Regions from separate parts of the Alkalihalophilus lindianensis genome, predicted to be linked through region 3. Evidence: riboswitches for the same ligand, from Rfam matches in the RefSeq annotation. Region 3 holds a riboswitch; each other region holds the start of a gene.
The links. A riboswitch is a leader RNA that binds a small molecule or an ion and turns the genes downstream of it on or off. The one in region 3 is predicted to bind thiamine pyrophosphate.
Positions count from the first base shown of each region.

Region 1: linked by a shared signal. The riboswitch ahead of thiT (energy-coupled thiamine transporter ThiT) and the one ahead of RYX56_RS01435 (acetylornithine deacetylase) in region 3 are both predicted to bind thiamine pyrophosphate.
Region 2: linked by a shared signal. The riboswitch ahead of thiE (thiamine phosphate synthase) and the one ahead of RYX56_RS01435 (acetylornithine deacetylase) in region 3 are both predicted to bind thiamine pyrophosphate.
Region 4: linked by a shared signal. The riboswitch ahead of thiC (phosphomethylpyrimidine synthase ThiC) and the one ahead of RYX56_RS01435 (acetylornithine deacetylase) in region 3 are both predicted to bind thiamine pyrophosphate.

Region 1 is NZ_JAWJBA010000005.1:151,432-158,784, reverse strand. Features, by position in the region: gene RYX56_RS15645 (Glu/Leu/Phe/Val family dehydrogenase) at 31-1,428, opposite strand; gene thiT (energy-coupled thiamine transporter ThiT) at 1,551-2,105, opposite strand; TPP riboswitch at 2,169-2,272, opposite strand; gene RYX56_RS15635 (amidase family protein) at 2,303-2,941, opposite strand; gene RYX56_RS15630 (amidase family protein) at 2,976-3,557, opposite strand; gene RYX56_RS15625 (PTS fructose transporter subunit IIABC) at 3,675-5,528, opposite strand; gene pfkB (1-phosphofructokinase) at 5,515-6,453, opposite strand; gene RYX56_RS15615 (DeoR/GlpR family DNA-binding transcription regulator) at 6,450-7,205, opposite strand; partial or broken gene RYX56_RS15610 (diguanylate cyclase) at 7,313-7,353, opposite strand, start outside.
Region 2 is NZ_JAWJBA010000001.1:405,287-412,639, reverse strand. Features, by position in the region: partial or broken gene RYX56_RS02315 (DUF1385 domain-containing protein) at 1-22, opposite strand, end outside; gene RYX56_RS02310 (hypothetical protein) at 59-646, opposite strand; gene RYX56_RS02305 (ABC transporter permease) at 678-1,457, opposite strand; gene RYX56_RS02300 (ABC transporter ATP-binding protein) at 1,457-2,170, opposite strand; gene thiD (bifunctional hydroxymethylpyrimidine kinase/phosphomethylpyrimidine kinase) at 2,272-3,072, opposite strand; gene thiO (glycine oxidase ThiO) at 3,100-4,212, opposite strand; gene RYX56_RS02285 (thiazole synthase) at 4,237-5,016, opposite strand; gene thiS (sulfur carrier protein ThiS) at 5,022-5,219, opposite strand; gene thiE (thiamine phosphate synthase) at 5,232-5,852, opposite strand; TPP riboswitch at 5,932-6,040, opposite strand; gene RYX56_RS02270 (YqgU-like beta propeller domain-containing protein) at 6,110-7,231, opposite strand.
Region 3 is NZ_JAWJBA010000001.1:251,345-258,697, reverse strand. Features, by position in the region: gene RYX56_RS01475 (Na+/H+ antiporter subunit D) at 1-1,224, shown strand, start outside; gene RYX56_RS01470 (Na+/H+ antiporter subunit E) at 1,230-1,706, shown strand; gene RYX56_RS01465 (Na(+)/H(+) antiporter subunit F1) at 1,708-1,983, shown strand; gene mnhG (monovalent cation/H(+) antiporter subunit G) at 1,970-2,329, shown strand; gene RYX56_RS01455 (small multi-drug export protein) at 2,456-2,917, shown strand; gene RYX56_RS01450 (phosphatidylserine decarboxylase) at 2,990-3,772, opposite strand; gene pssA (CDP-diacylglycerol--serine O-phosphatidyltransferase) at 3,921-4,460, shown strand; gene hbs (non-specific DNA-binding protein Hbs) at 4,749-5,021, shown strand; TPP riboswitch at 5,151-5,252, shown strand; gene RYX56_RS01435 (acetylornithine deacetylase) at 5,382-6,659, shown strand; gene tenA (thiaminase II) at 6,914-7,353, shown strand, end outside.
Region 4 is NZ_JAWJBA010000002.1:602,000-609,352, forward strand. Features, by position in the region: gene RYX56_RS09590 (alpha/beta fold hydrolase) at 1-477, opposite strand, end outside; gene RYX56_RS09595 (hypothetical protein) at 482-904, opposite strand; gene RYX56_RS09600 (cytochrome P450) at 1,114-2,475, shown strand; gene RYX56_RS09605 (flavin reductase family protein) at 2,717-3,175, opposite strand; gene RYX56_RS09610 (NAD(P)H-binding protein) at 3,281-3,946, opposite strand; TPP riboswitch at 4,058-4,172, shown strand; gene thiC (phosphomethylpyrimidine synthase ThiC) at 4,307-6,085, shown strand; gene RYX56_RS09620 (hypothetical protein) at 6,101-6,265, shown strand; gene RYX56_RS09625 (MFS transporter) at 6,396-7,353, shown strand, end outside.

The DNA of each region.
Region 1 (7,353 bases), on a different contig from region 3:
CACTCCATCCTTAGGAGTGAGCCTTTCTATTTAAAACAACTTCCCGTGACGGTACAATAGCCCCGTAAGTCGTTCTAATGATAAGGTAAAACACGTATTTCTCATCGTTTGATCTACTGATGAAAAGTACGTATCATACACATTTTTGAGCGTTTCAATCATTTGTTTCGACATGTCTGCGATAATTTCTTCCTCTGTGAACAGCTCAGTCACTCGACTTTGCTTCCACTCTAAGTAGGAAACAATAACTCCACCAGCATTAGCTAATATATCTGGAATCACAACCGTTCCTTTACGCTCAAAATAATCATCCGCCTCAAGAGAGATTGGCGCATTGGCACCTTCTACTAACACACCCGCTTTAACCTCTTCCATATTGTCCTGGTGAATTTGATCTTCAATCGCTGCTAGAATTAAGACATCCGTATCAACCGTCAATACATCGGTAACAGGCTTTATTTCCGCTTCTACACCTGCTTGCTTTAATTGTTCACTATTTGAAGGGAGATCGCGTCCCTTCTTTGTATAGTCAACCAATTTCTCTATATCAAGACCCTCACTGTGGTACAAAGTTGTAAACCGATCTGATACAGCTACTACTTTGTGTTGGTATTTGGAATATGTGTAAGCCTCTAGTGCTGCTACACCACCCACATTACCAAAGCCTTGAACGGCCACTCGGATTGGCTTCCCATTCTCTGTTTGCTCTCTTAATGACTTCAATGTCTCCCATTGTTTATGGCGGTTAATATCGTTCCCATTCGCATGCAAACCTGCCCATTCATCAAGTAACCAAGAGTAGCTTAGAAAGGTTCCTCTACCTGTTGCTTCTCTTCTTCCACGCGCTCCACCATTTTCTACACTTTTTCCTGTAAATGAACCTAGATACTGCTCACCTGGATGAATCGTTTTAAATTCTCCGACCATCCAGTCAACAATCTTTTCATTCGTCCCTAAGTCAGGAGCTGGAATATCATGATTTGGACCGATATCACGTGAGAAGCGTTGCACATATTTCTTACTAATGAGGTTTAACTCTTTTTCTGTAAACTTTCTAGGATCAACATGCACCCCACCTTTAGCTCCTCCATAAGGAAGACGGTGTAAGGCATTTTTTAGGGTCATTAGAATCGCTAAATTCTCCACTTCTGCCTCATTTACAAACTCGCTAAACCGGATCCCACCTTTATAGAATCCGCTAATATTATTATGCTGTACCCGGTAAGCTGGAATCCGTACAATCCCATCTTTTTCAGTAGAGACACGTATGTAGCTTTTGATCACTTTATCAGTGGTCTTTAAGATCTCTTTTGCTGAGCCACACACAAACCTCCTTTTCTCATCATCCTCAATTCCTAAAAAGTCACTTCTTTCAGCTAAGCCACTCATTACCGATTCAATTAAAGCTTGTGTTTCTGTACGTTTCAATTGATCCCCTCCTAATGAACATTCTCCATTACTTATTCCCTATTTTACCGTTTGAAAACCCTTACTTATCAAACAAAGCCCCCTAACAACCTAGGAGGCTTTTGCATCTGCATATAGAATATTTAGGTTAAAGATCTTGTTTTAAAAAACTGTGGATACGATTTAGCCAAGAACAAAAGTAAAGCCATTGTAATCAGCATTTCAGGCACTAAATAAGATAAGTTATAAAAGAGTGAATAAATAGCTGGGTTCATACCCTCAGGAGCGTATTGGCCAAACCAGATTACCCCTGATGAAAAATGACTTAAAAATCTCAAAGAAGTTGCAAGCAATAAACCGACAACAATAACACTTGCTTTTGGAGCCAGTTGACCTTTTTTAGCAGCAAAGATTCCAGCCACTCCAAGGACCATATAAGCAAGTGGGTAATCAAGGACTAGCTGCACAATGTGAACGATCGTAGGACCTGTTACTAACCCTAGCAACCCAACTAATAGACCCGTCAAGATTCCCACCTTAAAACCACGGCGAAACGCAATTAAAAAGATTGGTACCATAACTAAAGAGATGGATCCTCCCATCGCCCATAACGCCCCAAATTTCACAAAACTTAAGACAAGTGCAAGACCTGCCATCACTGCTACTTCAATCATAATCGTTAAACGTTCACGATCCATCAAAAAATCCCCTTTCGTTCCACGAAGGGGATGTCATGTACACATAAGAGATCAAACGAGTTTTGATGTGCCACACCACTTCCCTACGCTAGTTCAAGCTAGATCAGGTTATAAGAGTTGAGGTTATCCTCTCTCAGTCAGCTACACTGACACCCCTAGTGGAAATCATTCATTTATACGTATAGTTTACCATAAACCTATTCTTTAATCGATAGTCGGGCTAAAAGAAAAGGTGGTCTCCTTGCTTTTGTCGCTTGTTCATATGCCTCAGCTATTTCTATAAGGAGAGGTTCACCCCAAGCTTTTGCTGTGAATGTGATCCCAACAGGCTCTCCTGCTTCTGTATAACCTGCAGGCACCGTTAGTGAAGGATAACCAGCTTTAGCTGGAATAGCAGCGCCAAGATTATTAGGGAAAACAAGAGCATCAAGCTCGTGATCTGTTAGCACGACATCAATTCCTGCTCTTTTCGAATAATAGTCATCCTCATATAAGGCGTTAAGATAATCCGTTTCAGTTAAGGAACCCGAGGTTAGCTCCGATAGCTCAAGCAAAGATTGCCCATAAGCTAAAGCCGTTTCTTTGTTTTCACGATTCCACATAATAATTTCTTTTAACGTCCTGTTAGCTACAGAAGCCTCAAGTCTAGCTAAGTATGCGTTTAAATTAGCTTTAAATTCATGAGTGAGAACATCATAGCTCCACTCACGAGAGGATGAAGGTATGCTTACATGATCAATAACCTTTGCCCCTGCCTCCTCTAGTTGTTTTAATGCCTTCTCATACAGTACTTTTTTATCTTGATCTAACGCATCCATTATTTTAGAGTCACGCACAACCCCTATTCGTTTCCCGACTAAACTATTCTGGCTAGCCGCTCAAAATAGATCCAGAGGTTTCTGTGCCTACAGCCACCACAGCAAGGTTGCTTGCAATAGCTGCTCCTGAACCCGAACTCGATCCACCTACATCAAATTTACCTGGACCATATGGGTTGTTGGTTTGGCCTCCCCTTGCGCTATACCCACTAGGCATTCCTTCACTAGACATGAAAAAAGCCCATTCTGACATATTGGTTTTTCCTAAGATAACCACACCTGCATCTCGTAATTTTTGTACAAGAAAAGCATCCTTCTTCGCATAAGAATACTTAAGGACGAGTGTTCCAGCACTTGTATGCATCTTATCACCTGTATCAATATTGTCCTTTAGAAGAATAGGTATTCCATGCAGGATACTTCTAGCCCCAACTCGTTCACGCTCTACATCTAGGGAAGCTGCAATATGAACAGCCTCGGGATTTATTTCAAGAACAGATGATAACGACTGATCATAAGTGGCAATTCGTTTTAAATAATGCAGCGTAAGTTCTCTGGATGTTACTTCTTTTTTATTCATTTTTTCTTGAAGATCTTCTATCGTCGCTTCCAAACAGTCTGTTATGCCCTTCATTTACTAATCCCCTTATTATCTTGACCTGTATAGATAAGTATATAGAAAAGTCAGACATATCAACAACTGTTTTAAAATAAAACAAAGACCAAAGCTTTTCACTTTGGTCTTGCTTTTTTATAGTACTTTTTTCTTTAACATCCCTAACATTAGCGCGGTTATCACAGAACCGATCAAGATTGCTAAACCGTAAAGTAAGAACCCACCTTCTACTAATGGAATAACAAAAACTCCGCCGTGTGGTGCTCTAAGTCCAATGCCAAATAATGCGGTAAGAGCACCTGCTACTGCTGATCCTGTTATAACAGCCGGAATCACTCGACCCGGATCTGAAGCTGCAAATGGAATCGCTCCTTCTGTAATGAAAGAAGCTCCTAACACATAATTGGTTTTTCCTGCTTCTCGTTCTTGTTTTGTAAATTTTTGCTTAAAGAAAGTCGTTGCTAACGCAATCCCTAATGGAGGAACCATCCCCCCTGCCATAACAGTTGCATGAGGTCCAAAATTACCAGCATCAATCATCGCAATACCAAACGTGAAGGCAGCTTTGTTGATCGGACCACCCATGTCAATCGCCATCATTCCGCCAAGGATCAATCCTAATATCACCATATTCGTCGTGCCCATTCCACCAAGCCAATTTTCAAGACCGTTATTAAAAGCAGAGAGTGGCGTGACAAGGATAAGCATAATCATACCTGTTAAGAAAATGTTTAATACAGGATAGAACAAAATAGTTTTTATTCCTTCCAAGAAAGCCGGTAAACCTTCTAGTACACGTTTCACTAAAAGAGCAATATAACCTGCTAGGAAACCGGCAATTAACCCTCCCAGGAACCCAGCTTCACCATTCAAAGCAATCAATCCACCAACCATACCCGCTGCAAAGCCTGGACGATCAGCAATACTCATCGCAATAAAGGCAGAAAGCACTGGTACCATAAGGAAGAAAGCATTTCCTCCTCCAATTTCACTTAACATTTGGGCAAATTGGTTATCGGAATCAATACCAAACATAAATGAAATCGCAATTAAGATACCACCCCCAACAACAAACGGGAGCATGTTTGATACACCATTCATTAAATGCTTATAAAATCCACTTCTCTTTTGGGCTTCACCACTACTCTTTTGTGTAGAAGAGCCTCCACTAGATTGATAGATTGGAGCATTGCCAGCTAAGCCTTCTTCAATTAATTGTTTAGGTCTTCTAATTCCATCTGTGACCCCAACTTGTATGACTGGCTTACCATCAAATCGATCCATCTCAATTTTTGTATCTGCTGCAATAATAATTGTTTTTGCCTGTGTAATTTCTTGATCTGTTAAGCGATTTTTCACTCCACTAGATCCGTTCGTTTCAACCTTAATCGAAACACCTTGCTTACGAGCTTCTTCTTTAAGGGCATCTGCAGCCATGTACGTATGTGCAATACCGGTAGGACACCCTGTAACAGCCAGTAGGTCAATCTCATGATTACTAGATGTATCTTGTACCTCTTCTTCCCCTTCTTCTTCAATTTCCTTATCGTCAATCGCTTTTAAGATTTCTTCTTCTGTAGACGCTTGCAGAAGCGACTGACGAAAACTTTCGTCCATTAAATAAGTTGAGAGCCTTGATAATGTCTCTAAGTGCTCATTATTTGCCCCTTCCGAAGCTGCTATCATAAAGAATAGATAACTCGGTTGGCCATCTAACGCTTCATAATCCACACCTTTTTTCGAACGACCAAAAGCGATAGCAGGCGTAAGTACTGCAGACGTTTTCGCATGAGGAATCGCTATCCCTTCCCCAATCCCTGTTGTGCTCTGATCTTCACGAGCTTGAATCGCTTTTTTGTATTCGCTAGCATCTTTTAATCTACCAGCAACATCTAAACAACGAACCAACTCATCAATAGCCGATTCCTTCTCAGTCGCGCTCATATCAAGCACGATTGTCTCTCTCTTTAATAAATCAGAGATTCTCATCTACATTCACCTCTTCCCATTTTTTCACATCAATCGTTTGACTAAATTCCTCTACTTCTTTTCGTTCACAAAAACTCTTTGAAAAGGCTGTTGCACTCCCTGCCGCTACCGAAAAAGAAAGTGCTTCTCGATCCGTCTTACCCTCTTGCATAGCAGCGATAAAACCAGCTACCGTCGAGTCACCGGCCCCAACTGAATTTTGAACGATGCCACGAGGAGGTGTCGCAAAATACATCTCTTCTTTTGTCGCAAGAAAAGCTCCTTCGCCTGCAAATGATACAAGTACATAGTCAATCCCTTTTCCCACCAAGTCCTTTGCATATGGAATAGCTTGTTGTACTTCTTTTATGTCAACACCGTACATCTCCCCTAGTTCATGATGATTCGGTTTGATGAAAGATGGCCTTGCTTGAATCGCTTTATCCAATGGCTCTCCACTTGTGTCCAAACAAACAAATGCACCTTGCTTTCTAGCGATTGAAATCATATCTTGATATAGGCATACAGAAAGAGTGGTCGGGACACTCCCTGCTAATACCAAAACATCTCCTTCAGTTAACTTCTTCAATTGAGACTCTAATTGTTGAAGTTGTTCCTTGCTGATTTCTGGAGACGTTCCATTTAATTCGGTTTCCTCTTCGCTGTGCACTTTTACATTGATTCGTGAATCTCCGTTTACTTTAATAAAGTTTGTTTGGATTGCTTCATCATGTAGCGCATCTTCAATAAATCTTCCTGTAAATCCGCCTACAAACCCTAAAGCTTCGCTTGAATATCCTAGCCTTTTTAATACCCTCGAAACATTAATCCCTTTTCCACCAGGTGCTTTGCGTTCTCCTATAGAACGGTTAACTTGCCCTAGCGTTAGTTCGTCAATTTCGAGAAAATAGTCTACAGCGGGGTTTAGTGTTACCGTATAGATCATGCAGGTGTCACCTCGACTTTCGTAGTACGAAGAAGCTGCTCGATCATATCTTCTTCTACTTGATTACTCGTAATAATGGTTACTTCGTTTAAATCTGCAAATTTGGAAAACGAAACTTCTCCAAACTTTGTATGATCTGCTAATACATAGCTTTGTGAAGATCGTTTGATAGCTAGCTCCTTAATAAATGCTTCTTCAGGATCTGGCGTCGTACACCCATCTTGAATACTAATTCCATTTGCACCAATAATCGCTTTATCGAAACGGTATCCCTCTAAAGATTGAATAGCTCCTCTTCCTACGAAGGCCCTGGTTCCTTTTTTTACATAACCCCCGACAACATGGGTCTCAATTTCAGCCTCGAGTAACTCGCTAATATTCGTTAACCCATTTGTAACAACAACGATATTCTTTCCTTTAAGGAATGGAATCAATTCAACAGTACTCGTACCTGCATCTAAAAACAGACAATCTCCTTCTTCAATAAGTTCAGCCGCTTTTTGAGCGATTAAACGTTTTTCATGACGGTTTTTGACGGTTTTTTCTGCAATGGTTGGTTCTACTAATTTTTTTTGGAATAAAGTCGCCCCACCATGTATGCGCTTTAATTTATTTGATTGCTCTAACTCCTTTAAATCTCTTCTAATCGTTGACTCCGAAGCACCTGTTTCATCAACTATTTCTTGCATCTTTATGGTTTGCTGCTCCTTAAGCATGGATAAGATCAGCTCTTGACGTTCAAATGTCAGCATCTTTAAACACCTCTAGCTTTCTTTATTACTATGAGTATACATTCAAAAACATTCATATTCAATCAAAAACATTCAATAATATCAAAAAAAGTAACGTCTATACCTCCTTAGACGTTACTTTGATACATCAATACTTGGTTTCTTCCAT
Region 2 (7,353 bases), 150 kb from region 3:
GGTAAGACAAGCCACGAATCATCATTCAGATCCTCCTCCTCTCCACACAACCAATTCATTATGGTGTAACTGAAACAAGCCAATACGGAACATTAATCGCACCACTGAAGTCAGGGTTTGTTAATTGTGCATCTTCTTTTGTTAGTGGGCTATGATTGATCCAAGTGTGAAGCATCTGAACAGAAATATCTTCTTGTTGAATGTTCTCCCCATTCACTCTGATGACCGCTTGTCCTAGATTTCCATAACTTTTATGCTCATCAAACTGATTAGGGTAGGCAAAGATCACACCATTTGTAACGGTTTCTCCTTCCGTTTGATAAATGATTTCATCGGCATAAATCAATTCTAATTCAGATTGTGTAAGCGAAACATCTTCTCTGGCTTTTCCTGACTCATCCAATACGGTAATGCTGACATAATCGTCACCGTACAATCCGCCTTCAGGCATCGCAGTCCAATCCCAATTCACTTTAACCAGCCAATCCTCTCCTCTTTCTGATGCGACAACATTTATTTCAATTTCCTCTTCTAATTGTTCATGGGTTAGCGCTTCATTCTCTCCTAAGAAATGATAGCCACCCCAAAACATTAATGCCATCAAAATAGCTGGTAAAATCAATACAAGTTTATTTCCATTAAACATCCTAATCTTCTTCCCCTTTTTTCATTCTTTTCTATACAGAACCATCATTCTCCACTCTTGTTAACTGTAGGTTTTTATTGAAGAACCGACGATAGGTCAATACAGTAACAAGCATTGCACTAACGGATACAGCTACGAAAATACTTAAGGAAATGACAATTTGATAACGAATAGCAAGGTGAGGCGATACACCTGCTAATATTAATCCCGTCATCATTCCAGGGAGCTGGACAAGTCCAATTGTCTTTAAGCCATCAACATTTGGAATCATTGCAGCACGCACGATTCGTTTAATAATCGGCTGCGTCGCCTCTTTCGGTGTGGCACCAAGTGAAAGTGCAGCAAGTAGACGGCTATGATTTTCATTGAATTCACTTTTCATTCGTTCTAACGCTAGACCGATGGCAACCATGCTATTTCCAATCACCATTCCACTCATAGGAATGACCTGTTCTGGATTGAATTCAATCATACCAAAACCTAACCACATAGAGAGTACTACAACCTCAACAGTCACTAAAATGCCAAAGATTAAGAGAATGACACCTGGTATTCCCTTGCCTTTTTTAGCTGCATGAAACCCTGCTACAGTAATCATCACTGTAAGCATGATTGGTATCCCAACTAAAGGAGGCAACTCAAATAAGAAAGTTAATAAATAACCAATTAAAAATAGCTGCGCTGCCCCTCTAAAAGAGGACCATGTAATACTCCCTGATAAATTAAGAGCATACATGTAAGAAAGCGAGACTGGTATTAAAACAAAAACTAATAAAAACAACATCGACGTTGTTGATATTTCAGGAGCCATTATTCATCCGCCCCATCTGAATCACGATACAAAAATCGTTTAGCACGGTCGGTTTGCGGTTCTCGGAAGAATTCCTTCGTCTCCCCTACTTCGATCAATTCCCCTTTTTCTAAATAGAAAGTCTGATCACCAAGTCGTTCAGCTTGCTCGACATCATGAGTCACCATTAAGATCGTCTTTCCCTTCTTCTGAAGCATCTGAATAAAGTCTTCAATGAGTTCTACATTTCGCAAGTCAAGCGCACTTGTTACTTCATCAAGCAGAAGAATTTCGGGTTCATTTGCTAACGTCCTTAAAAAGGCAATTCGTTGTTGTTCTCCACCTGACAACTCTTCTATCGGTTTATGTAGAAAGTCTGCAGGTAAATGTACAGCTTCTAAAAGTTCTACTGTTTGTTCATTTGACCAGTCCCGATTATGTAATAGCGGGCCGTACGCCACATTATCCTTTACCGTACCCTCAAATAATGCAGGTGATTGAAAGACCATTCCGATTTGTTGTCTTAATTCAATAATAGGGTAATCTTCAACAGCCTTCCCTTTAAATAATATCGTTCCTTTATCCTTGTCATCCAGGCGATTCATCATATACAATAAGCTACTTTTACCCGCACCAGATGGCCCGATTATCGTTATAATTTGATTTTCCAATACGGTAAATGAAATATTATTCAACCGATCATTACTAACATCTTTCCATTGTACGATCCCCATCGTACCACCTCAGTTCATCTAGAAGTTCGAAGATGTTCTTATTATACAGGAACGGCCAATAAAACAAAAAGTCTATTCGCATTGAATAGACTTTTGTCCGCTTATTGACATGCTTTGTATGCATGGTGATTCGTAGGCCCAATGCCACTTCCGATTGAAAGAGAATGCCTGATCGCTTCTGTAATAAATTGTTTCGCCACATGAACTGCTTCTTTAATGGCCTTTCCTTTTGAGAGTTCAGCGGCTATTGCAGCAGCGTATGTACAACCTGTTCCATGTGTATGCTTCGTATCGATACGTTCCGTTTCAAGAAGATAACTTCTTTCTCCATCAAACAAAAGATCAACTGCAGGTCCATTCTTAAGGTGACCACCCTTTAATACAACATAGCTCGGTCCTAGTTTATAAATGTCTCTAGCCGCTGCTTCCATTTCTTCAATCGTCTCCATCTCTTTTATCCCAAGAAGCTTTGCTGCTTCTGGTAAGTTTGGTGTGACAACTGTAGCAATCGGTAATAATTCATGAATTAAAGCTTCTGTTGCCTCATTTTGAAGGAGTGTAGCTCCTCCTTTTGCAACCATTACAGGATCCACGACAATATTTTTCGCTTCGTACTGTCTCAACTTGCGAGCGACAAGCTTAATAATATCAGCTGAAAATAACATCCCCGTTTTAATGGCATCTGCACCAATATCCGATAGGACTGCATCTATTTGGGCCTCGATTGCTTCAATGGTTTGAGGATACACACCATGTACCCCTAATGTGTTTTGAGCGGTCAGAGCTGTGATCGCACTCATACCAAATGTATCAAGCTCTTGAAACGTTTTTAAATCTGCTTGAATACCAGCCCCTCCACCACTATCTGATCCAGCAATTGTTAATACTTTTGGGATTGTCATCTCTATGCTCCTTTCTAAACGTTCCTCTTAAATCGTAAATCGCCCGGGGGCAAATAGATCAATAGGAACCGGTGTTTTTTCGTCGGTGATAATGGCTGCAACTACTTTTGCAGTAATCGGACTAAGAAGAATACCATTTCGATAATGACCTGTTGCAAATACGATATGACTAGCTTCTGGGTGCTCCCCAATTAACGGATAGCCATCCTGCGTCGCAGGCCTTAACCCTGCCCATCTATGAAATGGGTCAGTCTTTTTCAAAAATGGTAAGATATTATGGTTCCAATTTGTCAGTCGGTTAATTCCTTTTTCGGTTACATCCGTTTTAAAGCCAGCAATATCCTCTGACGCTCCATTTACAAGTGTGCCGTTGGCTTTAGGAACCAAATAGCCTTGGCTTGTATAAATGATATGATTCACCTTGTGTTCGCCTAATTCATACGCACAAATTTGACCGCGAATCGGAAACACTGGAATTCTTAAATCAAATATTTCTTCAAGCTCTTGTGACCAAGCTCCTGAGGCAATAACCATTCGCTCTGCTTTAAACGTTTGACCAGCCTTAGAGACCACTTCAATTTCATCTCTCCAGCTTTTAATATCGACTGATTCTAACTCCTCAGCAATCTTTACACCATTTGCACGGCATGCTCCTTCAAGAGCCTTTACATAATCGGGTGCAAACACATGACTTTCCTCAGGGTAATGCATGGCCCCAATGATTGAATCTGCTAAAAGAGGCTCAAGCTGTTGAAGACGTGCGCCATCAACTAGTTCTGCTTTTGCTCCCCACTCACTTTGCCAAGACTGCCTCGTTTTTAATCCGAGTAAATCTGCCTTATGATAGACCGCATGCAAACTACCACTATTGGTATATTCAAAGTCAACTCCACTAATGGCTTTCACCTCTTGTTGCCACATTGGGTACTCTCTTAAACTTTCCAGGCATAATCTAAAAAAGTCATCAGGATCTTCTCCAATTTCGGAATAAGGAGCAAGCATTCCAGCCGCAGCTCCCGAAGCCTGGCCTCCACAACGCACTTTTTCTAAGATCGTTACTTCGTGCCCCTTCGTTGAAAGCTCAAAAGCAATGGCAAGTCCAATGACACCGCCTCCGAGCACGATAACTTGTTGACTCATTTGCCTTCAGATCCTTCCTGCCATTTATCTAGAAATAAGTGAAGTATAACCGCTACTTGCTGTCGCATACTTTTTCATCGGAATACGCCCTGCCTCATAAGAAGCACGTCCCGCTTCAATCGCAAGCTTCATTGCATGCGCCATTTTCACAGGATCTTTCGCTTTTGCAACTGGTGTATTCATTAATACACCATCTACACCAAGCTCCATCACTTCGACAATGTCTTTAGCCGATCCTAAGCCAGCATCAACGATTACTGGAACATTTGCTTCTTCAGCAATTAGTCCAATATTATATGGGTTTAGCACACCAAGCCCCGTTCCAATTGGAGCTCCACCTGGCATAACAGCTGCTGCACCTGCTTCTTCTAATTTACGACAAAGAACCGGATCATCAGAAGTATATGGAAGGACGACAAAACCTTCATTCGCAAGCGTTTCTGTAGCTTTAAGTGTTTCTATTGGATCGGGTAATAGCGTTTTCTCGTCTGCACTAATTTCAACCTTGATCCAATTACTAATCCCTGAGGCTTTAGCAAGTCTTGCAATTCGAATCGCTTCCTCGGCATTACTCGCACCTGAGGTATTCGGTAAGTAAGTAAATGAATTTTGGTCTAAATGTTGTAAGATTGCATCTTCACTTGGTGCATCTAAGTTCACTCGACGAATCGCGAACGTAAGAACCTCTGCTTCTGATATACGAATCGCTTCATTTTGGATAAATGGATTTGGGTAACGCCCTGTTCCAAGAAAGAAACGAGAAGATAACTCTTTTCCTGCAATCACTAGTTTTGATGATTTCATATTCATCAACCTCCCCCCACAAAATGCACTAATTCAATTTTCATCTCTGGCTTAACGGACGTTTGCTCCCATTGATCTCGATCAATAATCTCACCGTCTACCTCTGTTACAACGAGATGACTTTCTAAGTTAAAATGAGAAACCACATCTAATAATGTGTTTGCCTCTACTTCCTGCTTCTCACCATTAATCATTAGCTCCATTTTATTCGCTCCTTACTTTGATAAGATCTTTACAAATGTTTCACATGTGCCACGTACATCATCTGCTCCGACAATTTCACTAATCATACATACTCGCTTCGCACCCGCAGCTAATACTTGATCGACATTGTGAAGCTTAATTCCACCAATCGCGACAAAAGGAATCGTAATTTCTTCGGCTACTTGCTGGATATAAGCAGTCGTTACCGGATCAACAACATCTTCTTTACTTTTCGTTTCAAAAATAGGTCCAACCCCAATATAGTCAGCTCCGCCCTTTTCTGCTTCTCGTGCTTCTTCAATCTTGTGGGTAGAGATACCTATAATTTTTTCTGGCCCCATCACTTTTCGCGCTTCTTTTAAGGGGAGATCGTCTTGACCGACATGAATTCCATCAGCATCGACTGCAAGTGCGACATCAATATGATCATTCACAATAAAGGTTACACCATGCTTCTTCGTTAACTCACGAAGGGCTTGTGCTTTCTTTAACACATCAATTTTTTTGCTTTTTTTATCCCGTAATTGAATAATATCAACGCCACCTAGTATCGCTTCTTCCATCACTTCAATAAGATCACGACCTTGATGGAATTCCTCACCTGTTATCGCATATAATTTAAAATCTTTCATGTCCACTTCACCTCTATTTTTATAATAAAAACAAAAAAGCCCTATCCCAAAACGCATGGAATACGGCTACATATGATTACTCATTAGCAGTCGACTTCCCTACGCTGGTGTTAACCAGATCAGGTTCAAGGGTAAAAGGAAACTACCTTTTTCTCAGCCTACTTAAGTGGGCACCCCTAGCCTTCTACAGCTTCTATTCAATTATCCTGTAACTCTATTATGACAGAGTCTAACGAAAATGCAACGATTAGAGATCACTAGCTTTGAAGCAATGAAATTTTTTCTTTTTCCTTCAGTATGATCACTTCTTCTAAACGGTTTCCTATCAACATCATCTCTCCATCAGGCGAAAGCTTGATTGGCAAGTGTTGATCGACTTCTATAATGCTAACCTCAGCATTTGTCCTTGGATCAAAAGCCATCAATTGATATCCGTCCTCATAACTAAAGTAATCACCACTATACTTAGGTCTTAAATAATAAAAGACACTCGCTTTTGGATCATACTCATAAAACGGGACCCACCATTGCTCTGAATACGTATTTAAAATCGGCATTTCAAGCTTACTCACAGACTCCCCTTCAACAGAAAACGTATAGTTGGAGTACAACTCATAAATCGAATCAACAGATACTTGAACATGTAACTGGTCACTAAAGCTCATCATTGAAATAATTGGACTGACTAGCTCTTCTCGTTCTTCAGTCTGCAGGTTGTAGGAAAACAATGGCGCTTCATAATTCGGTTGTAATTCATCCCAATCTAAGAAAACGACTTCATTGGCTGAGTTCCACTGGAAATAGGTTTGCCCAATGTCGATTGGTTTTATCGTCTGCCCTTCAACATTGATATGGTATACTTCGAAATCCCAGTCTGGCAAGTATGTAACAAGCATCATTTCATCTGTTTTATAAGGATTCCAATAGATCGAATAACTATCTCCAAATTGTTGCAATTCAAGTTTCATTTGTCCTTCAGCATTGACGACATAAAGTGAGGACTGATCAGACTCATCATACGTAAGAATCGAAAATAAACTTAGATCTTCATTGCCTTTAACGTCTATGATCCACTCGTTTGTTTCAAAGAATGATTCCGTTTCACCGCTAAATAAGTGATAGCTTTTCAAAGTCGACTTTTGATCATGCTCTTCCACATACAAAATCGTTTCTGAATCGAGCCATTCACTAATCATAGCAAAGCCGCGTGGCTCTTTTAGTGGATGAACAGAGGTCTTAGTAAAAAACGAAGGGGAAGCAGCTGGCTTTTGGGCTAAATTGGTTTTCGTTTCAGGAAGTAATTGCCCTTCGCGTTGCATAAACGAGCAACCTGCCAAAAGAACCATAAAAATACCAATAACAATCAATAACCGCTGCATATTCACCCCTCCTTTTTTTCTAGTAAGTCATATTATCGCACGCACCACCACGAACAACAAGAAGCGAAGTGCACTATTTTGTGATATATGTAGGATTTTTCTTCACTTTCAACCCATTCTGA
Region 3 (7,353 bases):
ATTGTTGGGGTTGTCTGTTTGTTCTTTGCTTTTCAGACAATCTCATCTGAGCGTGAGAAGTTCTATTTCTATCCGTTCTACTTCTTCTTACTTGCAGGGGTTAACGGAGCATTTCTTACAGGAGACTTATTTAATCTATTTGTTTTCTTCGAAGTAATGCTCATTTCTTCTTACATCTTAATCGTACTTGGTGGAACAAAGTATCAATTGCGAGAGTCTTTAAAATACGTGATTATCAATGTTTTTGCTTCAATCTTGTTCCTCGTCGGAGTCGCGTACATCTACTCTATAACGGGAACATTAAATATGGCTGATCTAGCTGTTAAAGTCGGACAGCTTGAGCAGACAGGTGTATTAAACGTCATTGCGGTCATTTTCTTACTTGTCTTTGCAATGAAGGGTGGTTTATTCCCTCTTTACTTCTGGCTACCACGTTCATACTATGGTCCGCCAGCTGCCATTGCCGCATTATTTGGGGGCTTGTTAACGAAGGTTGGTATTTATGCGATTATGCGTACATTCACCCTAATCTTCACACATGACCCAGGATTTACTCACACCCTTATCTTGATCTTAGCTGGTCTGACCATGTTCTTTGGGGTTCTTGGAGCCGTTTCACAATTTGACTTCAAACGAATCCTTTCTTATCACATCATTAGTCAGGTTGGTTACATGGTGATGGGGCTTGGTATTTACACACAACTTGCGATCGCTGGTGCAATTTACTACATTGCCCATCACATTATCGTAAAAGCAGCCCTGTTCTTATTTGCTGGGGCAACACAAAAGATTACAGGTACAACCGATTTAAAGAAAATGGGTGGCTTACTTAAAACGCACCCTTGGCTTGCGTGGATGTTCTTTATATCAGCCATCTCTCTTGCCGGTATCCCGCCTCTAAGTGGATTCTTTAGTAAGTTTGCGCTCATTCTAGCCGCATTCTTAGAAGAGAACTACATCATTGCTGCGGTGGCACTAGCAGTTGGTCTCCTCACTCTCTTCTCGATGATGAAGATTTTCATCTATGCGTTCTGGGGGGAGCAGAAACATACAGAAGAACAAGCAAATTATAAAGTTGGAAAGCTCTTGTTGCCAATCGTTCCACTTGTCGCATTAACGATCATTCTAGGTTTTGCAGCAGAGCCAATTTTCCAATATTCATTGCAAGTTGCAGAACAAATTTTAGACCCAACGATTTATATCGAATCTGTACTTAAGGAGTAGTTGCTATGGCTTTTCAAATCCTATTAAATATTGTCATTGCGATCATCTGGGTCAACTTTCAAAATAGCTATACAGGTGTAGACTTCTTCATTGGGTATGTTGTTGGGATCTTTATTTTATTCGTTCTTCGTCGCTTCTTACGATTTGATTTTTACATGCGTCGTGTATGGGCCATTATTAAGCTGATCGGCTTGTTCTTTAAAGAGCTGATTCTTGCCAACATTGACGTTATTAAAATCGTTTTAAGCCCTAAGATGAATATCCAACCAGGAATTGTAGCTGTTCCTACCAAGTTAAAAACAGATTGGGAGTTAAGCTTACTAGCTTCTCTCATCTCTCTTACACCTGGTACGCTTTCGATGGATTTCTCAGATGATAATAAGTATATTTACATTCATGCGATTGACGTTCCAAACAAAGAAGCAATGATTAAAGAAATTCACAATACGTTTGAGCGTGCAATTTTGGAGGTGACCAAATAATATGTTTCAATCCTTATTAATGATTGTATTAGTGGTCATGTCTATCTCTTTATTCATTTGCTTTGTTCGTACATTAATCGGCCCTACGATGTCTGACCGCATCGTAGCGCTTGATACGTTCGGCATTAACTTGATCGGCTTTATTGGAATCATTATGATGCTGCAAGAAACATTAGCCTATTCAGAAGTTGTTCTTGTCATCAGTATTCTAGCCTTCATTGGTTCGATTGCGCTTTCTAAATTTATTGAAAGGGGTGTTGTCTTTGACCGCGGTTGAGATCATCATTAGCCTCTTCGTCCTTTTAGGTGGCTTTCTAAGCCTTCTAGGTTCGATCGGGATCATTCGCTTTCCAGATGTATACGGACGCTTACATGCTGCGACAAAGAGCGCAACACTCGGCGTAATTTCGATCATGTTTGCTACATTCTTGTTTTTCTTACTTGTCCAAGGTGAATTTGTAGGCAAGTTACTCTTAACAATTCTATTCGTGTTCTTAACAGCTCCGGTAGCTGGAATGATGATGGGCCGCTCTGCTTACCGAGTGGGAGTGCCGTTATGGGAGAAGAGCTCACAAGATGATTTAAAGAAGATGTATGAGAAAAAAATGAAAGGAAGCAATTAAGTAGATTGCTTCAGACTTAACTGAGTCCCCCATTTAAACATGGTGGGGCTCTTCCTTTTTAGCATGGATGAATAGAACAAAACATGCTAGAATACACATTAGTAAATGGAAGTTTATGGAGGGATTATGGTTCAATTACTTTTAGAGTACATATTGATTTTCTTAGCAGCAGCTACCCCTTGGCTTGAAGCTATTGTGGTCATTCCAATCGGGATCATCCGCGGCTTAAATCCTATTCTCGTTTCAATTGTTGGATTCGTTGGAAATATGTTAACGGTTTTACTCGTTGTTATCTTTTATGAAAAGTTTGAAGAATGGAGAAAACGACGTCGCGAGAAGAAAGGCATCGAAGAGCAGCCCGCTACAAAGCGTCAGGAACGCGCTAAACGAGTGTGGAATCGTTATGGTCTACCTGGGTTATCGCTTGGTGGACCACTCATTTTAGGCACGCATTTAACGATTCTCATGGCTCTTGCATTAGGGGCCAAAAAACAAGCTGCCACATGGTGGATGACGATTAGCCTCGTTGCTTGGATTGTCGTTTTTGCAGTGGGCACTTATTTTGGATTTAGTTGGTTTACAAGTTAACGTGAAATAAGCATTAAGAAGAGCCCCTTGTTAACCAAAGGGGCTCTTCTTATTAAGGACATGTCACCTACACTAACGATTCACCTGAACTAACTTCTCTCCCATTTTCACCTCAGAAGGTGTTTCCTTATCTGCAAGGTCAATCATATTTTTTTCAGCCACTAAGACGACCGTAGAACCAAAAGAGAAGTATCCCAGTTCTTCGCCTCGTTTCACTGATTGTCGTGAATGAGTAAGCTCTACTGTGTTAATGTTCATTGCCCCTACTTTGACAACTGCAAGACGTCTGCCTTCTACACCAATTTCGGTGATCACGCGGTAGTTTCTTGATAAAGGCTTTTTACCGTACTTTAATCCCCAGTTGTTCACTGGATAAGACCTGCCACCGAGCGTCCATTGTTTCAGAATTTCTCCTGAGATGGGACTATGAATACGATGATAATGGCTTGGACTTAAATAAAGCACCATTACGACTCCCCCATCATACTTTGCCGCTGCCTCTTTTGATCCAAGCATCTCTTCAATCGTATAATCTTGCCCTTTTACTGAAAAAGTGACCCCCGGTGATAATATATGCTGTTCAGCAAGAATGCCATCAACGGGACTAACCAAGCTATTAGGTGACTCATCGATTGGTCGACTAGTTGATTTCAACTCACGTATGAACAATTCATGCAAGCTTTTATAGGATTCAATTGGCTCTTTCATCTCTTGTTCATTTAAACCAAAAGTGGATGTAAATGAACGATTAAGCCTTTTACTTATAGGCGCTGAAGCAAACCTCCGTAACAAATATGAATTGAATTTATGATTTGATAATTCTACAAACAGACGAAATAATGATTTCTTTACCATGAGACCCTCCAAATTATGACAAAAATAGTGCGGTTTTAACGACTTCCTTCCCTAGTGAAAACCCGTCTTATGTGATATGATATTTATTTATAAAGGGCGTTAGCGTGGTGTTACGATTCACCACCACTAGCGTTAAGGAGTGAAATGAATGTTCCTTTTAGAACATCTCGATCAAACGATCAAAAAAGCCAAAGGCCAAATTGCAAATATACTAACCCTGATGAACCTCGGTCTAGGTGCGTTATCGATCATTTTTGTCTTGCAAAATGAATTACGTATGGGTTTGTTATTTATTACCATTGCAGCAGTTTGTGACCGACTAGACGGGGCAGCAGCGAGACGTTTTCAATGTACGTCTGAATTTGGAAAGCAACTTGATTCTTTAAGTGACATTGTTTCCTTTGGGGTTGCACCTGCATTATTGATTCATCAAGCTATTTTACACGAATTTGGCTCGGTTGGGGCAATTTTTGCGATTATTTTTATAATTTGTGGAGCCATTCGCTTAGCTCGATTTAATGTGATGGAAAGTCATGGATTCTTTGTTGGTCTACCAATCACTGCAGCAGGATGTATTCTTACCTTCTCTTCATTACTCGTACCAATGCTCGAAGCATATAGCTTTATGTTTATAACAGTTATTCTAGCATTAATGATGGTAAGTTCATTTAAAGTAAGAAAAATGTAGAACGAAGCCCAAGCTAGCTGCTCGGGCTTTTTTTGATCCCTCCACGTCAAAAGTCTCGATTTCTTGTCGATTTTGTTGTCGAATTGTCAAAAAGAGTGGAAAAATTGCCTTTTAATGCTTTAATTTACCCTCAAAGTATTGACACCATTGGGGTTTCATGAGTAAATTTGAGTGGCAGGTTATTTTAGCTTGTTGGGAGACTTAATAAATCCAATCGAACAAACGAAGAAGCAATCATTCATTTCTTCATTCGTTTTTCAAAACAAGGTATGAAAGGGAGTTTTTTTCATGAACAAAACAGATCTAATTAATTCAGTATCAGAGCAAGCAGACCTTTCTAAGAAAGATGCTTCTAAAGCAGTAGACGCTGTATTTGACAGCATCACTAATGCACTTGTTGAAGGTGGTAAAGTTCAGCTAGTTGGTTTCGGAAGCTTTGAAGTACGTGAGCGTTCTGCTCGTAAAGGCCGTAACCCACAAACTGGTGAAGAAATCGAAATCCCAGCAACTAAGAACCCAGCATTCAAGCCAGGTAAACAACTGAAAGACGCTGTTAACTAAGAACAGTCCATAAAAGCGAAGAGACAAGCTCTCTTCGCTTTTTTCATGAAACGGCTGTTGTATCCTTTTGAAAAGTATGATATTTTGGTAATAGTTTTAACTATCAAGAATGTGTTAAAAACTGCATAGATCGACCACTAGGGGTGCAGAATTGCTGAGAGAGGTTTGATACCTTAACCCTATTTACCTGATCTAGATAATACTAGCGTAGGGAAGTGGTGAGAGCGTTCAGTCTCTTGTGACTAATTAATTGTTTAGTATGTCCTTAGACAATTATTCACTCATGTACATACGACGTTTATCAACCACTTCTATCGATAGAAGTGGTTTTTTTGTGTGGAAAATCGAAAGGAGTGTCCTTTGTTGAATGATCTTGATCAATTAGTAGACCTCGTTGACGAACGGGAAGAAGAATTACTTAGCTTACTTAAGAGACTGGTAGAATACCAAACAGAGAGCCCTCCTGCTAGAAACACAAAAGAAGCACAACAATTCATTGCTCATTATTTAGCAGACGCAGGCTTTGAGATTGATCAGTGGGATGTGTACCCGAATGACCCTAATGTCGTAGCTATAAAAAACGGGAGTGCAACCAACCAACATCGGAGCTTACTGTTAAACGGGCATATTGATGTGGCTTCAGTCGCAGAAGATGAAAATTGGACCTACCCTCCATTTACCACGACTACCATAGACAGAACTGTTTTTGGTCGTGGAGTTGCCGATATGAAAGGTGGATTAGCAGCTTGTCTGTTTGCTGTGAAGCTATTAGATGAGGCTGGGATTCAATTGCCTGGAGACTTACTCGTGCAATCAGTCATCGGTGAAGAGGTTGGTGAAGCTGGTACAAAAGAATGCTGCGATCGTGGCTACAGCGCTGACTTTGCCATTGTCGCTGATACAAGTAATTGTGAGATTCATGGACAAGGAGGCGTGATCACAGGGTGGGTCACGCTAAAGAGTCCCAAAACCTATCATGATGGCTTACGACGGAATATGATTCATGCCGGTGGTGGATTACACGCGGCTAGCGCGATTGAAAAAATGACAAAAATGATTACAGGACTTGCGGAGCTTGAGCGTCATTGGGCAGTCACAAAGACTTATCCAGGCTTCCCTGCTGGGATGAATACAATTAATCCAGCCGTCATTGAAGGCGGACGTCATGCTGCGTTTATTGCCGATGAATGTTCGCTATGGATCACTGTTCACTATTATCCAAATGAAACGTATCAGGAGGTCACTCGTGAAATTGAAGAGCATCTTCTAGCCGTTGCATCTGCTGATCCCTGGCTTAAAGAACACCCCCCACTTTTTCGTTGGGGTGGCACGTCAATGATTGAAGATCGTGGGGAGATTTTCCCAGCATTAAAAATCGACCGAAATTGGGATGGTCTCAAGCAGTTGCAGCGAGCACATACAAAGAGATTCGGCTCTCCCACTTCAGTTGGGATGTCTTCAACAGTTACAGACGGTGGGTGGTTAGGCGAAGCTAAGATTCCTACCGTCATCTATGGTCCAGGGGAACTAACCCACGCTCATGCAGTAGATGAGCAAGTATCCATTGATCAACTAGTTAGCTACACAAAAACCTTACTTACATTCATCTACGAGTGGTGCAGTACGAAAAGGCCATAGATCACACATAGAATCACTTTATATGTCACGAGAGTTATGTGCGCTATTTTGCTTTTATGTGCTAGGAAAGGCCCTTCATGAGCGAATAAACGGGGTTATGCGCGAAAGCAACCAACTTATGAGCGAGATTTTCGATATAGGTGCGATCTACTACGGTTTATGAGCGAACACCCGATTTATGTGCGAACACCCAATTTATGTGCGAACACCCATAAGCTAGCCCAAGCTATTACACATACAAGGAGGACATCTACATGTCATTTTCACAACGTTTACACGATAAAGCACAACCTATTTGGGAGGCCAGTCATAACCACCCTTTCGTACAAGGGATTGGTGATGGCAGTCTTAATCTTGAGAAGTTTAAATTTTTTATGAAGCAAGATTATGTGTATCTCATCGATTATGCAAGGCTATTCGCTCTTGCAAGCATGAAAGCGACCTCACTTGAACATATGTCGATGTTTGCTAAAATGCTCGATGCGACACTTAATGTCGAAATGGACCTACACCGTCAATATGCTGCAAAACTAGGAATCTCAAATGGTGAATTAGAAGACACTCAACCTGCTCCTATGGCTCTTGCTTATAGCAGTTATATGCTAAGCGTTTCTGAGCGCGGCTCGTTAATCGACCTCGTCACAGCGATTCTTCCTTGTGCATGGAGCTATTATGAAATTGGCAAGAAGCTTGC
Region 4 (7,353 bases), on a different contig from region 3:
TGCTTCAGCCCATTTTGATAGAATAGGAGGCTCACTAAAATCAAGCGGTGGAGCAAATAATATGAGGTTTTTAATAGATTCTCTAGCAAGAGCTGCAAATATTAAAGCAAGTGTTCCGCCAAGACAATATCCTATTACAGTTAGATTCTCGGTTCTAGAATGGTGTAACGCTCGTTCTACTCCTTTTTTTATATACTTTAAAATGTAATCATCTAGCGAAGTGTCTCCATCCTCATATCCTGGTTTTCCAAAGTCGAGCAAATACACATCATATCCGCTTTTAGTAAAAGCTTCGATCATACTCATCCCAGGGGCTAAATCAAGAATATATGATTGATTTAATAGGGAATACACCAAAAATAATGGTGTATTGAACCTTTTCCGCTTTGCTGGGTAATACCAAAGTGTTGCTTTGTTTTTCTTCCAAACTGCTTTACGGGGTGTTTGTCCTATTTCACCATTAACACGTTTCTGCATTCTACTACCACTCCCGCTCCACCATTTTTTGAAGATCATAGAGAAAATGTCGAGGATCTGTTATATGAGGATTGACCTTGAGTAATGGCGAAGCTGCATCTAAATTTTTTAATGGCGTTGCAGTTTCCTTAGCTGATTGGCTAAGAGTCATCACCTTCTCCTCTAAAGTATCTATTTTTTCTTCTAATTGAATAATGAGTTTTGCTATCCTTGCCATATCATCTTTTGTAGGTAGATTTAATTGTTGTGCAACTAGCTCTGAATACTCTCTAAGTTTACTTAGTGCCTCAACGTGCTCCTCTAAAAAATCGTTTACCTCTTGAATAGTTAAAGGATGATCTAACCATTTATGCACTTGGGTATTTAACTCTCTTTCTAGTTTCTTCCCAACAGACTTAAGCTTTTTCCGCTCACTTTTTTTCCCCATCTGCTTAACTTCCTCTCTTTTAGAATGATGTCGGCTCTCTAATTGCCTTTTATACTATATACAAGCTTCTCTTATCAGGTGCCAAAATCAATCAAACGTTTGCTAAGCGATATCATCAAATCCTTCCCTTTTCCGCAACTATACCTATCAACTTTTTCATCTCTTCATACTCTAATTAAGTCAATAGAATAAAATTGAGGATGATAGTGATGAAAACTAGATATGAAGTAAAGCAACAGATAGTCCCTGGTCCAAAAGGGCATTGGTTACAAGGGAATCTACCTGAATTTAAAAACGATCCCCTTCAATTTTTAATGAACCAATCCAACCAATATGGAGAAATAAGCAGGTTCCGCTTCGGTCCCTTTCAACAGGTTTATTTTGTCAATGATCCTGTACTGATCAAAGAGGTACTTGTCACTAAGCAAAAATCATTTATTAAATCTCGTGATATTCAAATGTTGAAGACCGTCGTCGGAGAAGGCCTTTTAACAAGCGAAAAAGAGGTTCATATGAAGCAGCGAAGGCTTATTCAACCAGCTTTTAAGAAAACACATATCGCTCAATATGCTCAAGATATGATCAATACTACTTCTAGTTATATAGAGGGTTGGAGCAATGGTGAGAAAAAGTCTATAACCAACGAAATGATGAACATTGCCCTTGGTATAATCACTAAAACCATGTTCAGTATGGATATAGGAGAAGAATCAAAAAGAATCGAAGCACCGATGGAGGCCGTAATGAAGTTAGGTGTGAAAAGAATGCGCTCTCTTATCACTATTCCACTTTGGATTCCGACCAAAAACAATCGAAAATTGAAAAGAGCAGTAAAGGAATTAGATGATGTCCTCTTTTCTATTATTAAAGAAAGAAGAATGGAGCCTAGTGAGCATACTGATTTATTAGGGATTTTAATGCAGGCAAAAGATGAGGAAAACGGACTCGGAATGACTGACAAACAATTGAGAGATGAACTAATGACTATTTTTCTTGCCGGACATGAAACAACAGCTAACTTATTGTCATGGACATTCTACCTCTTATCCCAGCACCCCGAGGTTGATGAAAAGCTCTACACTATAATTGAAGAATTAACACAAGGGAAGCCAATCACACCAGAACTCTACCCTCAATTAACGTATGCTCAACATATCATCTCAGAGTCGATGAGGCTTTATCCACCAGCCTATGTGATTGGTAGACAAGTGGAGGAAGATATAGAGATCGGCCCTTATCAGATGAGAAAAGGGGATATGGTGTTAATCAGCCAGTATGTTATGCACCGAAACCCTACTTACTATGACAACGCCGAAGCGTTTATTCCTGAACGCTTTGAACACAATTTCATTAAAACCTTGCCTACCTATGCCTACTTCCCATTCGGAGGTGGACCTCGGGTATGTATCGGTAATCATTTTGCGATGATGGAGGCCACACTTGCTCTCGCCACTATTGTTCAAAAATACCGCCTTACGCTATCAGCTGATCATCATACAGTGAAGCCACAGCCCCTTGTGACTCTTCGTCCCAAAAGAGGGCTTTACATGACTTTAAACAATAGAAAATGAGGCTGAGGCAAAAGTATTTTAACTTATGGAAAATCGAACATTACTGATGCGGTCTATGTAGACCGCTCCTGAAATATACTTCGCTTTCTGCGGGAAGCTGGTGAGCCTCCTCGCGCTAAGCACTGTGGGGTCTCACCTCTGCTTTTCATCCCGCAAGAGGTCTACATATATTTCATCCGCTCATTTAGCGCTTCGTTCGTATCCTGAGTTAAACCTCTTAGATATGTCCCAGCCCCATTTCTTAATCGACACAATCTTTACTTATGACACGATCATCAAGTTTCATATACTTAGACCTACCAAGGTAAAGTGGTATTGATAATTTTGTTAAATTAGGTAGTCCATTTTCAAGGAAACACTCTTCGTCCCGATAGAAACCTACTAGATCTGCTACAAAGAAATCATGATCCCCATATGTGTTTATATCGATTGTCTTGCACTCATAGGCTACATACGATTCCTTTAAGATAGGTGCACCGGTCTCTACACCTTCTTCAAACGAAAGAGTGGCCAATTTATCGGTCTTAGCTCCTGTTAAGATCCCGGCCTTCTGAATCTCCTCAGCTTTTTCAAAGGGGAGAAAATTAATCGCAAACATACCAGCTTCCTTCATTAGTTCATATGTGTAACGCTCCCGGCCTATCGCTACTCCATAAATTGGTGGCTCATACGAAATATACGTATGCCAACCTGCAGCCATGATGTTTTTCTTCTCATTAGCCTTCACCGTCACTAAAGCTACAAGACCAGGATAACTAACTATGCATAACTGTATGATCTACTTTTGTCCTCATCTAGTAACCCCCTACTCTTGTCCAAATTTCTCTATGTCATCAGATTGAATAATTGTCACACCCTCGCTTGCTTCTCTTATAGCTCGTCTATACATGGCACGAGCAACGACCTCATCTTTGATTCCTCTGTACTTTCGCATTGGCCCAGCTAATACTGGTTTAAGCAATTTCACCCCGATCTCGCCCATCTTCTCCCCAAAACGACATTCCTCTCTTTCTCCTAATAAAAGTGAAGGCCTGAAGATATCAACATGTGGATAACTCAATTCCTTTATCGCTTCTTCCATTTCTCCTTTTACTCTACTATAGAAAACACGCGAACTATGATCTGCTCCAATAGCAGAGATAACTAGGAGTCTTGAAGCACCTTTATTCCTTGCCATAGTAGCTACTTTTAGAGGGTAATCAAAATCAACTTTTTTAAATGCTTTTTTTGTTTTTGCTTTTTTAATCGTCGTGCCTATACAAATAAAAACATCATTCACATGTGGAAAACTCTCTTCAACCAAAGAGTCGAAATCGACCACATGTACAATTTGTTTTGGGTTCGTTTTATCCACAGGTCGTCTAACAAGTAAATGAACCTCTTTATATTCCGAGGCACTTGTCAGGTCCTTTACTACTTGTCTTCCAACAAGACCCGTCGCTCCAAGTATAAGTGCTGACCGTTTTCTCAAAACTACCCCCTCCTTTTTATTAATTATAATGAAGTTATCAAAAATGAGCGAAATCTTTCCTTGATTATTAAAACTTACTCATGATAGGATCAATTTGTAAGATAACTTAATAGCATTAACTAGGGGTGTCCAATGAGTTGGGCTGAGAGAAAGACGCAATGAAGTCTTTAAACCCTTCGGACCTGATCTGGCTCATACCAGCGTAGGGAAGTTAGACTCCTCAATTATGTCTATTTGACTACTTCTACATAGTGTAAGCCGGGCCCATTTTATTTGGACTCGGCTTTTTTATGTACTCCCCTATTCTTTTCATGTACAGATCTCGTCCTTTTATTTAAAAAATTAAAGGAGAGATGAATGATGTCCCAAATTATGCAAAAAAATGTATCGATTATGTCTAGCTTTTCAGGAAGCAAGAAAGTGTATGTGGAAGGCTCTCGTAGTGACCTGCTTGTTCCTATGCGTGAGATTGGTTTATCTAAAACAACTGGCGCTTTTGGAGAGGAAGAAAATTCGCCTATTCGTGTATATGATACAAGTGGTCCTTATACTGATCCTAACTATACAGTTGACTTAGCTAAAGGTCTGCCTCCCCTTAGAAAAGAGTGGATTATAGAACGAGGTGATGTAGAGGAGTACGTAGGTCGTAAAGTAAAGATAGAAGATAATGGGTATAAGGACGAGGCAGACCCTCGGGCAACATATAATGAATTTCCGCTTCTATATCATAAACCGCTTCGTGCTAAATCAGGGAAAAATGTAACACAACTTCATTATGCTAAAAAGGGAATTATTACGCCTGAAATGGAGTTTGTAGCCATTAGAGAGCAAGTAAATCCCGAATTTGTTCGGGATGAAATTGCAAATGGAAGAGCCATTATTCCTAGTAATATTAATCATCCAGAATCAGAACCGATGATTATTGGTCGTAATTTTCACGTGAAAATTAATGCAAATATCGGAAACTCTGCTGTGACTTCTTCAATTGAAGAGGAAGTAGAGAAGATGACGTGGGCGACACGTTGGGGTGCCGATAATATTATGGATCTCTCAACCGGAAAAGATATTCACAAAACACGTGAATGGATCATCCGAAACTCTGCCGTTCCTGTTGGGACAGTACCAATCTATCAAGCTCTCGAAAAAGTAAACGGAGTAGCTGAGGACCTGACCTGGGAAGTGTACAGAGACACACTAATAGAGCAGGCAGAACAAGGGGTCGATTATTTTACCATTCATGCGGGAGTCCTCCTGCGCTATGTTCCACTAACTGCTAAGCGAGTGACTGGAATCGTTTCTCGCGGTGGATCCATTATGGCGCAGTGGTGCTTATTCCATCATCAAGAAAGCTTCCTCTATACTCATTTTGAAGAGATATGCGAAATTATGAAAAGATACGATATTGCTTTTTCATTAGGAGATGGACTCAGACCTGGGTCAATTGCCGACGCCAATGATGAGGCTCAGTTTGCAGAGCTCGAAACGTTAGGAGAACTAACCCAACTAGCTTGGCAGCATGATGTACAAGTGATGGTAGAAGGACCAGGTCATGTGCCCATGCATTTAATTAAGGAAAATATGGATAAGCAACTTGAGTTATGTAAAGAAGCTCCATTCTATACACTAGGACCGTTAACAACAGATATCGCACCAGGTTATGATCATATTACTTCCGCTATTGGAGCTGCGATGATCGGTTGGTATGGTACAGCTATGCTCTGCTATGTCACCCCGAAAGAACACCTTGGCTTACCTAATAAAGAAGACGTACGAACAGGCGTAATCACGTATAAAATTGCTGCTCATGCGGCTGATTTAGCTAAAGGGCATCCTGGGGCACAAAAAAGAGATGACGCCCTCTCAAAAGCTCGTTTTGAGTTTCGGTGGAGAGATCAATTTAATTTGTCACTAGACCCCGAGCGTGCCATTGACTACCATGATGAAACCTTGCCTGCACAAGGAGCTAAAACAGCTCATTTCTGCTCCATGTGTGGTCCTAAATTTTGCAGCATGAGAATTTCTCAAGATATTCGCGACTATGCTAAAGAACATAATCTAGAGACGAAAGAAGCGATTGAAAAAGGGATGAGAGAAAAATCACAGCAGTTTAAAGACGGTGGTAATGACCTTTACCTTTAATAAAGGAGTGTTTCGATGATCGAGCAGTTGCAAGAAGAGATTCGTGAACTTGATGCACAAATGAAAAAAATACAATTGCAAATTGAAGAATTACAACGAACGTGCGACCATGATTTTTGCGGGGACTCTTATTACGTTAAATGTTCAAAATGCCAAAAGATTGAAGCCCTCTATTATTAACGTTATTTCGCTGACTCTATCAACTTGGAGTCAGCTTTTTTATTAAGATCACGTAAAGCTACTCCACATAAAGAGGATTGAACGGATACATTTTGAATATATAATAAAAACCGAGAAATGAGGTGTCAGCATGAAGGAAACATTCTCACAGAGGAAAGTACTCGTAATTGGAAGTGGTTTTTTTGCTCTAACCTTAATTTGGACCTTCTACAATGCTTACATGCCATTAATACTTGCTAATCACATTGAGCGAACAAGTATTATCGGAGCGATTATGGGGCTCGATAATTTACTAGCAGTCTTATTGATCCCGCTTATTGGAGCTTGGTCAGATCGTGTGAACACACGATTTGGAAAGCGACTCCCTTTCCTTATGATTGGCATGCCACTTGCTGCTCTTTTCTTTGTCTTACTACCTTTTATGCAATCGACACTTTGGACACTTCTTTTTATTGACATCTTATTTTTATTAGCCATGACACTCTACCGTGCTCCCGTCATCTCATTAATGCCCGACCATATAGCACCGGAGAGACGATCTCTTGCTAATGGTTACATTAACTTAATGGGTGGCATTGGAGCGATTGTAGCCTTGTTTGGTTTATCTCAACTTTATCAAGTCAACTCATCCTACCCTTTTATCGTAACCAGTATTCTTTTAATGACTGCTTTTCTTTTGTTATTTCGCTCAGTCGATCGTCACCCGCCCTACACAACGAATACAAATAATGATCAAGATGAAGTTCAAGCTAGACGTTCAGTTACAAGAGGACTTGCCGAGCTCTTCTTGAAAAAGCACCGGGGTCAAGCATTTATTTTATTCGCTATCTTTGTTTATTTTATCGGCTATGCCTCTATTGAAGCACTGTTCACTTTATACGCTACTAGAACACTTGGCTTTACAGAAGGCCTTGCTGGATTAACACTCGGCTTTTTCAGCTTATCGTTTGTCCTATTCGCCGTTCCTGCAGGTTGGATTGGACAAAAACTTGGCAAGGTTGAAACGATGGTGATCGGGTTAATCTTGTTGCCCCTCTTTTTTGTAGCCATTCCGTTTATTAGCACCCCGCTCCTCTTACAAGTTGTTC